3 regions of the Pseudoalteromonas aquimarina genome follow, and region 2 is predicted to be linked to each of the others. Evidence: predicted binding sites of a transcription regulator. Region 2 holds the regulator's gene; each other region holds the start of a gene.
The links. The regulator MetJ, encoded in region 2, represses methionine synthesis genes. The targets are predictions, from matches to a motif close to TAGACGTCTAGACGTCTA.
Positions count from the first base shown of each region.

Region 1: a site for MetJ is predicted at 1,865-1,882, ahead of AAEU29_RS16255 (homoserine O-succinyltransferase). Genes of this name have one in related genera too.
Region 3: a site for MetJ is predicted at 2,450-2,467, ahead of msrA (peptide-methionine (S)-S-oxide reductase MsrA). Genes of this name have one in related genera too.

Region 1 is NZ_JBMMUG010000006.1:238,346-243,780, forward strand. Features, by position in the region: gene AAEU29_RS16250 (homocysteine S-methyltransferase family protein) at 1-862, opposite strand, end outside; gene AAEU29_RS16255 (homoserine O-succinyltransferase) at 852-1,799, opposite strand; gene AAEU29_RS16260 (sensor domain-containing diguanylate cyclase) at 1,958-3,142, shown strand; gene AAEU29_RS16265 (exonuclease domain-containing protein) at 3,171-3,809, opposite strand; gene AAEU29_RS16270 (DUF294 nucleotidyltransferase-like domain-containing protein) at 3,809-5,435, opposite strand, start outside.
Region 2 is NZ_JBMMUG010000008.1:18,106-23,540, forward strand. Features, by position in the region: gene priA (primosomal protein N') at 1-306, opposite strand, end outside; gene rpmE (50S ribosomal protein L31) at 524-739, shown strand; gene AAEU29_RS18150 (malic enzyme-like NAD(P)-binding protein) at 1,137-2,378, shown strand; gene metJ (met regulon transcriptional regulator MetJ) at 2,423-2,746, opposite strand; gene metB (cystathionine gamma-synthase) at 2,936-4,156, shown strand; gene metL (bifunctional aspartate kinase/homoserine dehydrogenase II) at 4,165-5,435, shown strand, end outside.
Region 3 is NZ_JBMMUG010000010.1:8,552-13,986, forward strand. Features, by position in the region: gene AAEU29_RS19700 (GNAT family N-acetyltransferase) at 1-206, opposite strand, end outside; gene AAEU29_RS19705 (DNA-3-methyladenine glycosylase I) at 440-1,129, shown strand; gene msrA (peptide-methionine (S)-S-oxide reductase MsrA) at 1,139-2,383, opposite strand; gene AAEU29_RS19715 (hypothetical protein) at 2,546-2,776, shown strand; gene AAEU29_RS19720 (hypothetical protein) at 2,814-3,584, opposite strand; gene AAEU29_RS19725 (PaaI family thioesterase) at 3,716-4,153, shown strand; gene AAEU29_RS19730 (hypothetical protein) at 4,235-4,468, shown strand; gene AAEU29_RS19735 (substrate-binding periplasmic protein) at 4,539-5,306, shown strand; gene AAEU29_RS19740 (phosphoadenylyl-sulfate reductase) at 5,303-5,435, opposite strand, start outside.

The DNA.
Region 1 (5,435 bases), on a different contig from region 2:
CTTCTAAATCGTATTCACCAAATTCGTTCGGTAAGCCTGCGTTAGGGTGAACTGATACAAAGGTTTCACACACACGCGATAACTCTTCTACATATTGGCGCAATAAATCTGGCCCAAGCGCACAATTAAGGCCAATTGAAATTGGCTTAATATGACGAATAGAATTGTAAAAAGCCTCGGTTGTTTGGCCTGATAAAGTTCGGCCCGATGCATCAGTAATGGTACCTGAAATCATTACAGGTAAAGTCACGCCTGCGCGCTCAAATGCTTCTTCTACCGCAAAGGCAGCTGCTTTTGAATTGAGCGTATCAAAAATAGTCTCAATCAAAATTAAATCTGCACCACCTTCAATCAGTGCCAGTGTTGATTCAATGTAGGCTTCTACAAGGGCATCAAACGTAATGTTTCTAAATCCAGGGTCGTTTACATCTGGCGAAATAGAACAGGTTTTTGACGTTGGACCAAGCACCCCCGCTACATAGCGCGGCTTAGTTGGGTCTTGTGCTTCAAATTCATCACACACTTTGCGCGCCAATTTTGCCGATTCAAGATTGATTTCACGGCTTAAGCTTGCCATTTCATAGTCTTCCATTGAAATGGTGGTCGCGTTGAAGGTGTTGGTTTCAATAATATCAGCGCCAGCGGCTAAGTATTCACGGTGAATTTGTTCAATGATCTGTGGCTGAGTTAAGCTTAGTAAGTCATTGTTGCCTTTGACCAACACATGCCAATTTGCAAAGCGTTCACCGCGATAATCTTCTTCTTCCAGCTTGTATTTCTGGATCATGGTTCCCATTGCACCATCAAGAATATGAATACGCGTTTTTAATGCAGCGCTTAGCTGCTGTGATTTATTCGGCATAGTTGTTAGTCCTTACGTCTTGACTGACTAAGTTAATATCATATGGCGTGGTTTGATAAACGTAGTAGTTTAACCAATTTGAAAATAATAAAAAGGCGTGGCTCTGCCAAGTTTTACTTGGTTTTGCACTGGCATCATCGTTGGGAAAATAATTTTCCGGCTTAGGTGCATTTTCATCACCTTCTAAATCACGCAAATATTCTTTTTGCAGAGTGTCAGCATCATATTCAGGGTGCCCTGTTAAAAATACCTGAGAGCCCGATTTATTCTTAATTAAAAATGCGCCAACTTCAGGCGAACCTGCAATAACCTCTAATTGGCTATGGTTTGCAATATCGGCCTCATTAATATGGCCATAGCGCGAATGCGGCACTAAAAATTCATCATCAAAACCACGCGTTAGCGCTGCGTGTTCAAAATAACGCAAATGTTTAAATACACCACACAGCTTTTTCGCTTTTAAAGTGCGCTTTAAACCATAATGGTGATACAAACTAGCGTGTGCTGCCCAACAAGAAAATAAGGTAGAAGTAACATGATGTTCCGCCCAATCGAAGATTTCTTGTAATTCTTGCCAGTAACCAACATCGCTATATTCAAGGTGAGCCAACGGTGCGCCTGTCACAATCATGGCGTCGTAGTTTTCGTTTTTAACTTCTGAAAAATACTTATAGAACATATCTAAGTGTTGCTCAGAGGTATTTTTACTGCGATGGGTATCTAAGCGCAATAACTCAACATTTACCTGCAACGGAGAGTTAGCCAGTAAACGGATGAACTGCACCTCAGTTTCAACCTTATTAGGCATTAAGTTTAAAATAGCTAATCGCATTGGACGGATCTCTTGTGTTTTAGCTCGGCTTTCGGGCATTACAAACACATTTTCTTGCCTTAAAGTGTTAATGGCGGGCAACTGATCGCGCACTGTGATTGGCATCATTTTATCCTTATTACTGTGGTAGATTGGCTAATTATGAACGGATAGCCAGAAATATCAAGCTCTAGATGTTTAGATGTCCAAATGATTTTTGTATTTTGCCAGATAACTTCTATAGTTTAGGTAATGCTGACTTTTTGAAGTGGGTTATGTAACCCGTGTTAACACCGACAGATATTGACCAAAAACATGTTATTGAACGCATGACAGACATCGTTGCCTGCCTAAACAGTTGTGCTTCAATTGAAAATTTTTTGCTGGATATTCACTGCATTTTACAAAAAGTCACTTATGCAGATAATTTTTATGTTGTATTACAAGACGAAAACGAGCGTCTTACCTTCCCTTACTTTCACGATGTAAAAGACAATATAAATGTAGACTCTTTACAAGGAATCGATAAAGAGGCTTTAAGCCATACCCTTACCGCCTATGCCTTATCAGGGCATAAAGTATGTAACTATCAAGAAAGTGATATTCAAAACCTTATCGACTCAGGCACAGTGAATATGCTTGGCAGTTTGCCAAAGCAGTGGTTGTGCTTTCCGCTAACCCATCATGATGTGTTTTTAGGTGCATTTATCATTCAGTCTTATCGCAATGAAAATGAGTATGACAGCACTATCGTTGATGTGCTTTTTACTATTAGCCATGTTATTTCCTCAGCGCTGGATGCATTTCGAATGCAGCAAGCTTTGATGAAAGCAAACAACAAACTACAAAGTTACCAGCTCGAATTAGAAGCAAAAGTAAAAAAGCGCACAGAGCAACTTGAACAAAGTGTAAACGAGCTCAAAAAGGAAGTGGCATATCGTAAAGAGTTGCAAAGTGAACTCGAACACGAATCTTTACACGATAGTTTAACTAAGCTCGCTAATCGCAAATACCTTTTCAAAAAAATTGATGAATTATCTGCAAAGCACCTACGAAATCCGCAAAACATTTTTTTAATGTACCTAGATTTAGACGGGTTTAAGCAAGTGAACGATAACCTTGGTCATCCTGCTGGCGATGCCGTATTAGTTGAAGTTTCAGAGCGATTACAAAAAATGATTCGCCCTTATGATTTTGCCGCCCGCGTTGGTGGTGATGAATTTATTATTATTTTCGACGAAAATATGACATACGACGAGGTTTGTACTATTTCACAACGTATTATTGATGCTGTTTGCGATAGAATTTCTTCTGAAAATCAAACAGTCACAGTGGGTGTAAGTATAGGAATTTCATCTACTGTGCTAAATAGCCTCGCTCCTACCGATCTAATTCATTATGCCGATATCGCCCTCTACCAATCTAAAGCCAATGGAAAACGGCAATTTACATTTCATCAAAATAGCTAAGATTGCTACAAAGCCTATTTTTAATAAATTACATCAAGTGCTTTACTAACAGCGGTTTACCACGACTAATTTGATTGGCTTGTGCTAAAAACAACTCTGCCGTTGCCATTGCGTCAGTTAACGCGTTGTGACAGCTGTATTCAGGCAAACGATAACGTTCACGGCAATTTGCTAAGGTTAGGCTATCTTGTGCAATCACTTGGCCTTGTCTTGCTAAGCGTTTATGTTCAATTTGCATGGTATCGAGTATGGCAAGCGGCTTATGTAAAAAGCCCGCTTTGTTAAATGCCAAGCGCAAAAATGACCAATCCAATTCTTGGTTATGAAAAATTAATATTTTGTCATCAAGTAGTTCATTTAACGCTTTAAGTGCCTCATTTAATGGCACTCCCTGCGCTAAACTATCGCTATCAATACCATGAAAAACAGGGCTTTGATTGAGATTACTTACCTGATTATTTATAAAGTGCTGGCAATTTCCAATTTGAATTCGCTGATGACTGATTGGCACCCAAGCGATAGAAACGATTTCATCTTGTTTTGCATTTAGGCCAGTTAGCTCTAAATCAATCACCAAATAATCGGTTTTAAAGCAATTGGCTTTTAACACATCTGCGTCTTTATCTGGTAACACAAAAAAACGCTTTAATGATTCAAATAACCCCATCATAAACTTCCTCTTGCAAACTTAAAGGCAGCCGCTTGTTGCGCCTGTTTAATTAAGTAAAAAGCTTCCTTAAGTTGGTGTCTTTCAAGCGAAGTTAAATCTTCTGGGTCAATACAGTTGGCTGGTAAGCCTTTTTGTTGCAACTGTACGTTTAAACGCAGCTGAGTAAGGTAGCGCCAACAGTCTTTCAAATCATAAATATCTGATTTATTTACATCCGGCTTTTTAGAAAGTGCACCTAGGCGCTCTAGGGTATTAGCAGCAGTAATATTGTGATGTAAGGCATATAAGCGAACAATGTCATTAATAATCGCAACACCACGTTTTTTTAAATCAAGATAGCTGTGCTTTTGCTGATTTTTCTCAAGCTTAAACTGGTTAAATAAGCCGATAGGAACAGAGTTGGCGTTGATATCCGTCGCCATCGATGCAAAAAATATTTGATTTTTAGTGGTTGTTAAAATGCCTTTACTAAAAGAATCGAAAAGGCCTTCTGAACCTTCAACAAAGCGAATATCAAAAAAGATTTTACAATTTAAAATGGCCTGAGGTGATGGGCTTTTAATCCATGAACTAAACTGATTTAGCCAACCCGACAGTCCCATTCGGCAATTATCGCGGCTTGCCATAATGCCACCGGGGCATTCTTTAATACCGCAGGCAATTAGGTTGTCACAAACAAATTCCCCCATTGCTTTAAAGTAATCCAATTGCGGCTGTGTAAGGTTATCTGGCAGTAGTAAACCATTGTCTTGATCTGAGTGTAGAGTTTGCTCTTCTCGCGCTTGTGAGCCAAAACAAATCCAACTAAATGGTGTGGGTGCTTTACCATTTTGCACTTGAAATAATTGAATAAGCCTTGTGGTCATCGCATCGGTTATACCACTGAGTAATTTACCAATTAAGCTGGTATCTTCTACTCTGTCTGAAAAGCCACGTAATAACTCAGGAACTTCTAGTGCGTAGCGTTTAATATCAGCAACACTTTCAGCTTTATAAATACGGCCAATTAACTGCACTGGGTCGGATTTTTGTTGGCGTAATAAATCGGTTGCGGTGATCATCCCTATTGGCTGATATTGCTCATCAAGCACAGGTAAGTGGTGAATATTTTGCTTTAACATTAAGTGAAACGCAGAAAACACTCGGTTATGCTCAAATACATGCTTAGGGCTTGTTGTCATAATCGTTGCGACAATATCATTTGGGCTTCGCCCTTCAGCAAGTACTCGATTGCGAAGATCACGGTCAGTAATAACTCCCACCAGCTTGCTATTTTCGGTGATCATCAATGACGACACACCAAACTGGCTCATGGTTTTAGCGGCATCACAAATTTTAGTGTCTGGATCGGCGGTTACCGCACCTTGCTTCATAATTTCACAAATGCGTTTGCTCGACCAATCGTCACTGCGTTTTTTATAATTTACACTGAGTAATCGGTTGGCATGGGCTCGTACAAAGTATTGCGCAAATGCTTTATAGTGTTCGCGCAAGTAATCCCAGTGCATTTGGCTAAGCAAATAAACAATACCTTCGTTTTGCACTTCTAGACGATTGCTGATTGGCTCACCGGTAAGTAACGAAGGGTAGCCAAAGTAATCACCTTCACTTAAGCGCGCTACA
Region 2 (5,435 bases):
TGGCAGTGCAACTTGGTAGCTTTCACCGAGCGGGTTTTGGTAATAATGGCTAGCAAACTCCACCAAACTAATTAGGTGGTTATCAATAATTGGTTGGTTATCTACCAAGCGCGAAATTGGCTTTAGCTTTGCCATAAATTCGCTATGTGATTTGAGCTTAATTACGATGCCAATAAGTTGCTGGCGGCCAAATTGCACGGCAACACGGCAGCCAACGCTAATATTTGGTTGAATATGTGGTTCGATGAGATAATCAAAATTGCGATATAGCGGAACATTTAACGCAACTTCGGCAACTAGATGCATGGTAATTTGGCTTTCAATTTAAGGCAGACTTTTTGAAATTAAATCACGGCAAACTTTTCGCGGCTAGTGTTTAACTTAATTTATATTGAGATGGTTAAAGATCTTGCTATTGCGATGTTTGTTGGCTAGAATTCGCGCCCTATATATTTTTTGTTTAACAACGTATGGTGCCAGACTTCGGGTTTGGAGAGCGATACGGCCTAATTAGAGGTTCACTATGAAAGAAGGTATCCACCCTAAGTACGAAGCAATCAATGCTACTTGTTCATGTGGTAACAAATTTGTAACGCGTTCAACTCTTTGTAAAGACATCCACTTAGATGTTTGTTCAGAGTGTCACCCGTTCTACACTGGTAAGCAAAAAGTGCTTGATACAGGTGGTCGTGTTGATCGCTTCAACAAGCGTTTCGGCGCTTTATCAAGCAAAAAATAAGAACATTTTTGTTCTTATTAAGAAAGCACCTACGGGTGCTTTTTTTGTGTCTGAAATTTAATATGAATTTTTGTCATCTTAAATGCTTTTTCTATGTCTTTTTATTCTAAATAGATGGCTATATACTGAATTATAGATGGTTTCAATAGTCATTATTTTTACTATCTGTTGGCAAAATAGTACTCGTCGAGTGTAAAAAGAGGCGTGAGCTAAATCTGGTCGGATCTGAATTAACTTCAATCTGGTAATGATTTAGCAGAAAATATCTAGAGCTCATGGTTGTAAATTAAACTATGGTCTTAGGTTAATATATAACCGCATTTAACTTCTATTTACTCTAAATGCCGTACTATTAAACCAGTATCTCTCACTTTTAACATCGTAGGATAAGGCACGCATGTCTGACATAAGAGAAAAAGCGCTACAATACCATTCTGAACCCGTTCCCGGAAAAATTAGCATTGAACTAACAAAACCTGCTGAGACTGTTAATGACCTAGCATTAGCTTACAGCCCAGGTGTTGCTGAACCTGTTCGTGAAATTGCTGCTGATCCGAATAATGCCTATAAATATACCGCAAAGGGCAATATGGTCGCTGTTATCTCAAATGGTACTGCTATTTTAGGTTTAGGTAACTTAGGGCCGCTGGCGTCAAAACCTGTAATGGAAGGTAAAGCACTTTTATTTAAGCGTTTTGCTGGTTTAGATTCGATTGATATTGAAGTTAAACACCGCACCACAGAAGACTTTATTAATACTGTTGAAAACATTGCTGACACCTTTGGCGGTATTAACCTTGAAGATATCAAAGCACCAGAATGTTTTGAAATTGAAAAAGCACTTATTGAGCGTTGTAGTGTACCTGTTTTCCATGATGATCAGCATGGTACTGCGATTGTAACAGCTGCAGGTATGTTAAATGCGTTAGAGATCCAAGGTAAAAAGCTTAAAGATGCACTTATTGTGTGTTTAGGTGCAGGTGCGGCTGCGATTGCCTGTATGGAACTACTAATTAAATGTGGTGCACAGCGTGAGCACATTTATATGCTCGATAGAAAAGGGGTTATTCATACACGTCGTGATGACTTAAATGAATACAAAATGTTATTTGCCAACAATACAGATAAACGCACACTACAAGATGTAATTGAAGAAGCTGACGTATTTGTGGGTGTATCAGGCCCAGATCTATTAACTGCTGAAGAGCTAAAGTTAATGGCAAATAAGCCAGTGGTATTTGCGTGTTCTAACCCTGATCCTGAAATTAAACCGGAAGTAGCGAATGCCGCGCGAAATGATTTAATTATGGCAACAGGTCGTTCAGATTACCCTAACCAAGTTAATAATGTGTTGTGTTTCCCATTTATTTTCCGCGGTGCGCTTGATGTTCGTGCAACAGCAATTAATGATGAAATGAAAATTGCAGCGGTAAATGCGATTCGCGAAATTGCGAAGGAGCCAGTGCCACAAGAAGTGCTTTCGGCTTCAGGTGAATCCAACTTAGAGTTCGGTAAAGACTACATTATTCCTAAGCCAATGGATCCACGCTTATTACCACGTGTAGCACGTGCAGTTGCAGAAGCAGCGGTTGCATCGGGCGTAGCGCAAATTGAAATGCCAGAGAACTATATGCTTTAATTAAGCAATAAAAGAAAAAACCTCAGCAATTGCTGAGGTTTTTTTTATTCATCTTCTAATTCAGGAAGCGGTAAACCGCGTTCTGCGAGAATTTCTTTAACCCTTTGCGGAATATGCTCAGGATTATCTTTTCTTAAATCTTCATCATCAGGCAGTGGCTGACCTGTAAACGCATGCAAAAACGCTTCACATAGTAATTCACTATTGGTTGCATGACGTAAGTTATTTACTTGTCTACGAGTACGCTCGTCTGTCAGTACTTTCAATACGTTAAGTGGGATAGATACGGTAATTTTTTTTACTTGTTCTGATTTTTTACCGTGTTCTGCATATGGGTGAATATATTCACCGTTCCATTTAGTTGCCATAAAGTGTACTAGCCTATATCTGTTACGATTTAATTTTGACGATAGCCTGTAAGTAAGAGGCAAAATTTTATCGTTTTAAAATATATAGTCAAATATCATTTGTTTGGCTATATAGACGTGTAAAAGTTTTGACTTCCATCGTTTAGTGGTTTAACCTTTTGGACGTCTAAACATCTAAGTGGCAAAGTTATGAAGCAAAGTAAACAAACAACCCTTGCTGTTCGCAATGGCATTACAGCTGATAAACTTCACGGTGCAGTTGTACCACCGTTATATTTATCGACAACCTATGAGTTCGCTGATTTTGATAAAAAACGTGACTATGATTACGGCCGTAGTGGTAATCCAAATCGTGATATCTTAGCGGATACATTAGCTAAGCTAGAAGGCGGCGAAAAAGGGATTGTTACAGCAACAGGCATGTCTGCTGTTCACTTATGCACACAAATTTTAACGCCAGAAGATACTATTTTAATTCCACATGATTGTTACGGCGGTAGTTACCGTTTATTTACTAGCCTTGAAAAACGTGGCTTATTAAAAGTAGCTGTGGTCGATTTTACTCAAGCGTCTTGCTATGAGCAGATTAAAGCCATTAAACCTAAGCTTGTGTGGATTGAGACACCGAGCAACCCAGTTTTACGTTTAACTGACATTGCCAAAGTTGTAGATGTTGCTCACTCTGTTGGTGCCCTTGTTGGCGCAGACAACACGTTTTTATCACCGGCATTACAAAATCCAATTTCGTTTGGCGTAGATATTGTGATCCACTCAACTACAAAATACATCAACGGCCACTCAGATGTTGTAGGGGGTGTTGTAATTACACGTACAGCTGAATTAGGTGAAGAGCTTGCTTGGTGGGCAAATAACATTGGTATTACTGGTGCGCCTTTTGATGCGTATTTAACGCTCCGTGGTATTCGTACTTTAAATGTGCGTATTAAACAGCACCAAGAAAATGCATTTGCTATCGCACGCTATTTAGAAACCTGTGAGCATGTCGAAAAAGTTTACTACCCAGGCCTTGAAAGTCACCCTCAACATGAATTAGCGAAAGCTCAGCAAAAAGGGTTTGGCGGTATGGTGAGCTTTAGTATCAAAGGCACGATTGAAGATACGGCGAAGTTTTTAACTAGTGTTGAGCAGTTCAGCTTAGCTGAATCACTTGGCGGGGTAGAAAGCTTAATTTGTCACCCTGCAACCATGACACACGCAGGCATGGCGCCAGAGGCGCGTTTAAAAGCAGGTGTTAACGATACTTTAATTCGCATTTCTGTGGGTATAGAAGATGTTGAAGATTTAATTGCTGATCTTGAGCAAGCATTTTCAAAAACAATTAACAAAAACTCAGTTGCTGGTGGCGAAACACAAAACCAGTGCTGTGCTGCACGACCGGCATTGTGGTGATAAGTTAAATGACAAAACAAGTTTATAAATTTGGTGGTTCAAGCCTAAGCAGTGCAAAACGCTACCATGCAGTTGCTAATATTTGCCAACAATTAAGTGGTGGTGATGCGGTGGTGGTCTCTGCCGCAGGCAAAACAACCGATACCTTAGTGCGCTTATGGTCGAGTTACCACAATCAAGATCACAAAGGTGTAGGCGAGGTGATTGCACTATTGAAAGATCATCAGTGTGCACTTATAGCTGAATTATTAGGTGACAAAAGTGAAGTGTATGCTCACTTAATTGACGATATAAATGCAATTTCACAACGTGCAGGCTGTGCTGAACTAGAACAAGCATGGTTATTAGCACATGGTGAGTTATGGTCTGCCCGCTTACTTGCACATTATTTAAATAAAATCGGTGTTGCTGCCTGCCACTATGACAGCAGAGATTTATTCGTTGTTGCTGAAAATTACTTAAAACACGATGAAAACACAGCTCGTTGTCGTTCACTAAAGCAAGATGAGCTGAATATTGTAACTGGTTTTATCGCAAGTGATGAAGCAGGTAATACTGTAACACTTGGTCGTAACGGTAGTGATTATAGTGCCACTTTGCTTGGTAAATACTTAAACGCGGATAGTGTAACTATTTGGACTGACACACAAGGTGTTTACAGTACCGACCCACGTAAAGTGGAAAAAGCAGTTAAGTATAACAAGATTAGCCAACAACAAGCGCAGTTACTGGCGCGTTTAGGAAACCCTGTTTTACACGCTAAAACACTTACGCCATTAAAAGACAGCGATATCAAATTGGTGGTACGCAGCAGCTATGATAGCCATAGTGATGGCACAAAAGTAGTTGCCAATGAACAAGCTAAAGCAAAGCGTTTTATTACTACACTCGCCAGTTCAGACGTTTTTCAAATCACCAATAGCAATAAAGACAGCATCAGAGAGTTGAGCATTTTGCTACAACATCCATTGCAACCGTTAGAAGTTGATGGCAATACTTTATTGTTAGTACCAAGCCAATTTGGTGAGCAAGTTGCAGCGTTTTACCAACAAGATGCAGTACTAATTGAGTCTAATGTATCTGGGGTTGCTATCGTAAGTGAGCCAGGTAGTGAAACTCAACTTCTACAAAGTGCTAAGCAGTTACTAGAAAAACAAAGCATGACTCTGCGCGGCGCATGGAGCCAAAACGGTTTTGCTATTTTATTAGGTGACCAACTGCTTGAGAGCGATACTTTATCTCTGCTGCATGATGAATTGATCACGGCAAAACAAGAATT
Region 3 (5,435 bases), on a different contig from region 2:
GTTGTGTTGTGATGCTTTATTGCAATACAGCCTAATAGGCTATCGCCTCGCCATGCACTAAAAAATGTTATATCGCTTTGTTTAAGTGCGTTAAGGTCAAGCGCATGAACGCTTTCGGCAGGTGAAGTGGCATACATGTCATCTAAATGTTCTTGTAAAAGCGCAATGACATTTGGGCTGGATAAATCATCAATTTTAATGTGCATAAAAGGTCTTCTATAAATAATCCAACCTCGCTATTCATCTAACGTGCCAAATTATTACATTATTTAACCTATTGAATCTATTCAAAAATTAAAATTTGAATAGATTGCAGAATTTGAAAATCGTCATTGTTGCACTTTTTTAGTGCAAGCGGTGCTCATTTCTTTGGCGTCGCTCTTGCTTCTTAATTTACAGAGGAGTTAAGCTTAATAAAATTTATGATAGCTAGTGAGTTATGGAAAAATTTAACGATATATATATGCGTGCAGTAGATCGAAAAGGTGGCGAAACACGCCTTGAAATGCTGCTATCAAAGCCGCTCAGTGATAAAGAATTAGCTAAACTGCCTGATTCAGCTTGGTTATCCGAGTTCACAAAAAAGATATTTCAAAGTGGCTTTTATTGGTCTGTAATCGAGAAAAAATGGCCAGGTTTTGAAGAGGTTTTTTGGCGTTTTGATGTTGAGGCATTACTGATGATGTCACCAGAACAGCAAGAAAAAGCCGCCAGTGATGAGCGCATTGTACGTAATTATAAAAAAGTACAAACGGTGCAGGCCAATGCCTATATGATCCATGAAATCGCAGGCCAACATGGTAGTTTTAGCCAGTTTATAGCTGATTGGCCAAGTAACGATATTGTTGGCCTTTGGCAATATCTTAAAAAGCATGGTGCACGCTTAGGAGGAAACACAGGGCCTTATGCGCTGCGTGTACTCGGTAAAGATACTTTTTTGCTATCGCGAGATTGTGAAAGCTATTTGCGTGCACACAAAATAGTGGATGGTGGTCTACAAACGAAAAAGTCGCTGGTTGCAATCCAGCACTTTTTTAATGAACTGCAACAGCAAAGTAGTTTGAGTTACCAAGAGCTTAGTCAAATAATTTCATATAGTTGTGGCGATAATGTGGTTGGCATAAGCTAACTATTCAAGTTAACTGCGTGGCACAAACTCTAATACCGTAGCGTTAATACAGTAACGCAACTGACCATTTGGGCCATCATCAAACACATGGCCCAAATGAATATCAGATTCAACCGCACGAATTTCAGTGCGTACCATGCCAAAACTGTGATCAGGTTTTTCGTAGACTGCGCCTTTGACTGGTTTGGTAAACGAAAGCCAGCCACTGCCAGAATTAAAACGGTCGCGCGTATCAAATAACGCTGCGCCACTGAGCTTATCGATAAAAATACCATCGGGTGTATTTTTAAAAATCTCATACTGTTTGCAATAGCGATTATCTGTACCCTTATTGAATGCGACATTAAACGCTTCGCCTTTACCTAGTTTAAATGCTCCCACTATCTTGTAAAACTCATCACGAGATACATAACCTTGGCGTGCAAAAACTTCTTTGCCTTGCTCTAACAAAATAATGGTGGGGGTTGCCCAGGTTGGCGTTTTAATTGTGAGATCGTGAAGTTGATTCGCCGTTCTAAACGTAAGCGGAATTGAGCCAGCATACCCTTTTGCTGTCTCAGCTTTAAATTTTTCACAGTAAGGGCAGAATGGGGCATCAATGACCAAAATTTGTTTACCTTTTAACAGCGCACTGTTATCAAGTTTAGCGATAGTTTGTTGGTTAAATGTCACACCAGTTCGCAAATCAGGGCAGTAGCCATTAGGATTTTTGGCTAGGTAATCTTGGTGATATTCTTCTGCCGCATAAAAGGTATCAAGTGGCTTAATGCTGGTGGCTATTTTGCCGAAACCAGCTTGATTCAATAGAGATTGGAATTGTTTAGTGACAGCCATTGCGAGCGTTTTTTGTCGCTCTGAGTTATATAAAATAGTTGAGCGATATTGTGTGCCGACATCGTTACCTTGACGGTTGAGCTGAGTAGGGTCATGGTGCTCGTAAAAATGTTGTAATATTTGCTCAAGGCTAATTTGATTACGATTGAAAGTCACCTTTACGACTTCGGCATAGTTGTTAGGATTATATTTATTACTCTTTTTGATGATATTTCGGTAGCTTGCCTTAAAGCCGTTGCCATCAGCATATCCACTTACAGCGTCAATTACCCCGTTTAGCGCTTGATAGCGTTTTTCTGCACCCCAAAAACAACCCGAACCCAACACAATTGAGTCCACATGATTGGTCTGCGCTGTTGCGGCATGGGTCAAATTGGTAAAGCTTAAAAAAAACAAGCTGACACAAATTAAGTAGTTCATATTGCTGCCTTGTTAAAGTTATTTACTACGTAATAAATAAGACCTGAGATCGCTGAATTAAAATTCATTACCGCTAAACATCTAAATAAACCGCTTATCAATAAAAGACTTATATAAAGCAGAATGACAATATGCTTGTCGGCAATGAAAGCGGGAGGATTTATGAAAAAACTAATTTCAATTGCAGTAGCTGCTTCAGCATTATCGTTAGTTGGATGCAACACAACAATGGATGTGACTTATACACCGATTACTGAGCTTGAGACGCACACAAGTTGGGAAATAAACCCAGTAACAGGTTCTTGGGAAGCAGTTGAAAACACTGTGTATATTAGTGCAAAAGAAAAACAACACACGTTGCCGAAACAATACGATCGTTTTGCAAATAACTAGTATTACTCTGAATGCGCATGAGCAATCATGCGCTTTTTTAGAAGCGCGAAGTAAGTAATAAAGTGACTGAATCAAGTCCTGAATCATCATCACCAAGGCCAGCTCCTAAGCCAAAACTAAATGAAAAGTGTGGGTTAAACCAATACTGAGTTTGCACTTCAACGTTGTTGTTATCAAAGTCATTTGTTTGTGCAAGCGCTTGAATTCCAATAAACCAATTATCACTGAAGTAATAATCAGCACGCCCTTGATAGTAGTTTGCTTTTCCTGAAATTTGCTTAAACACAAAATCCCAACCTTGCCCTTGGGTTATTTTTGTATAGCGAACATAAGGCGTTAGGCGCCAATTGTTACTAGAATCCTCATTACCGAAATAATCGGTTTCATTACGGTATAAGTAAGTTGCACCTACACCCAGTTGCAGATTGTCAGTAATATTATTGCCAAGCTCACCGCTCAGTCTTAGGTAATGATTGTCGTATTCGTTATCAAGAGCGTATTCTGCACCTCCTCGAAATACCAATGCATTATCAAAATAATGTGTGTAGCCGACATCAACATCATAGAAATCATCTAATACCAGCGCACGTGTTGTTAGGCTGTTAATACGGTTGAGGTATGATTTTAGGTTATGGGGGCCACTGGCACTTGCGAGGTCATCAAATGCATAAGTGTAAGCTGCACCTACGAAGTGATTATCAAAATCATACAGGTCGGATATTCCGAAGTCGATTTGGTGTTGAATCGTGTTGTTAGCTAAGAGAGTATTGGAGGTAATCAATAACGCAATTGACAGTAGTTTTTTCATAATCGTAGTTGAGTTCTTTTTGCCAGCAGCATAAAGAAATAACTTCCTCGCGATAAGTGTGTAACTGTTTAAAATTGTGAGATATTGTAAATAGAGACTCTAAAAAATTTAAAGCATTAAGAAGCAACAATATGATCTGGTTTAAAGCAATTGATAAAGCATTGTGCGACAAGTTAGATGAAGGCCTTAACGGCAAAGGCAGTTTAATGAAAACCCTTGGCATCGAAATATGTGAAATTGGTGATGATTATCTAGTTGCAAGTATGCCTGTAACACCAGACCATCACAATCCAATAGGTATGCTTCATGGTGGTGCCAATGTCGTACTAGCCGAGACAGTGGCAAGTTATGCTGCTAATTTTGTGGTCGATACCAATAAATTCTATTGTGTCGGGCAAGAGATCAATGCAAACCATATTAAAGCGGCACGTAAGGGGATGGTGTATGCCACTGCAAGAGCAATTCATTTAGGCAAACGCACCTCGGTTTGGGAAGTTAAGATTACCAACCAAGCGGGAGAGCTTACCTGTATTTCTAGAATGACAGCTGCAGTGGTTGAGCGCCGATAATTGATCTATATCTAGTTCACTGTTAATAGCGCTAGTATTTTTAATTGTGCTGGCATATATCTTAGCTAGAGGTATATGCCAATGAGTGAAAAAAAACTAATTACGCTGCTTAAAATTGTTATCGTGCTTGGCCTGTGCCTTATTGGCTTAGGCTACTACTTAATTAATGTTGCTCATATTGAACAAAGTATGGGAGTAACAGGCATGATGATTGGCGGTGGCTGTTATGCGTTTGGCATTATTCTTTCACTACCTACAAAAATGTACCTCACGTTTATCTGGGTGACCGCAGAGCAACGACAAAAACAAAAGTAGCGAAATGTCGTTTTCATAATTTTCAGCCATACTTATTAGTAAGTTAGTGCTTCTTGTATTTATGAATAGTGTGATTCGACTTATAAGCCTAGTGTGCTTTTTACTAAGTAGTTCAGTTGCTGCAAGCGATGTAAAAGTTGCAGCAGGTAATTTTGTGCCTTATTTCAAAGCCGATATTCAAACTAATAAACAAGGTTTGTACGAGCTTTTGGTAACGTCTGCTCTAAGCAAAATGTTGATAAATCCAACCTTTGTAAATGTTTCAAATGAGGCGATAAAACGCTATTACCACAAAGGGCGAGTAGACATAGCAATCAATTGGACAGGTGAGTTTTTAGGTGAAGGTTATATCTCTGAATATCGACTCTTTTTTTATAACCGCGCAATATTAAGGCGTTCGAGCAGGTGGGCAGCAGCCACACAAATACTTGAATTAGAAGGAGCTCGAATCGCGAGTTTTTCTGGTGCAAGTTTAAACTTTGGCGCAAATTACAATTTACTGATAAATAAAGTAAACACCCGATACTTTGAAAGTGGTGATCAATTGGCTATCAACAAAATGTTACTGGCAAATAAAGTGGATATCCTGATTGCTGATTGGCTCAAATTTTATCGTTATATTAAACCATTGGGTTTACTTGATGAGTTTACATTCTTAGATGTATTACATAACTCAGGCTCTAAAATTATTTTCAAAGATAAACAGTTACGGGATGAATTTGATAGGGTAATTGAGAGTATGCATGCGAGTGGTGAGTTAGAACAACTCACCCAAGCATGGCTGGCAAAAAATAATTTACCTAAGGTGTCACATCATTTTTTGGCGAAGCGATCTTAAATGCCGCCACCGTCTGTGTGTAAACCACATTCACGATTTAAACCAAAGAAACGGGTTTCTTCTTCAGTCATTCCAGGCTCTAGTTTACGTGTGGTATGCACATCACCCATAGACACATAACCTTGCTCC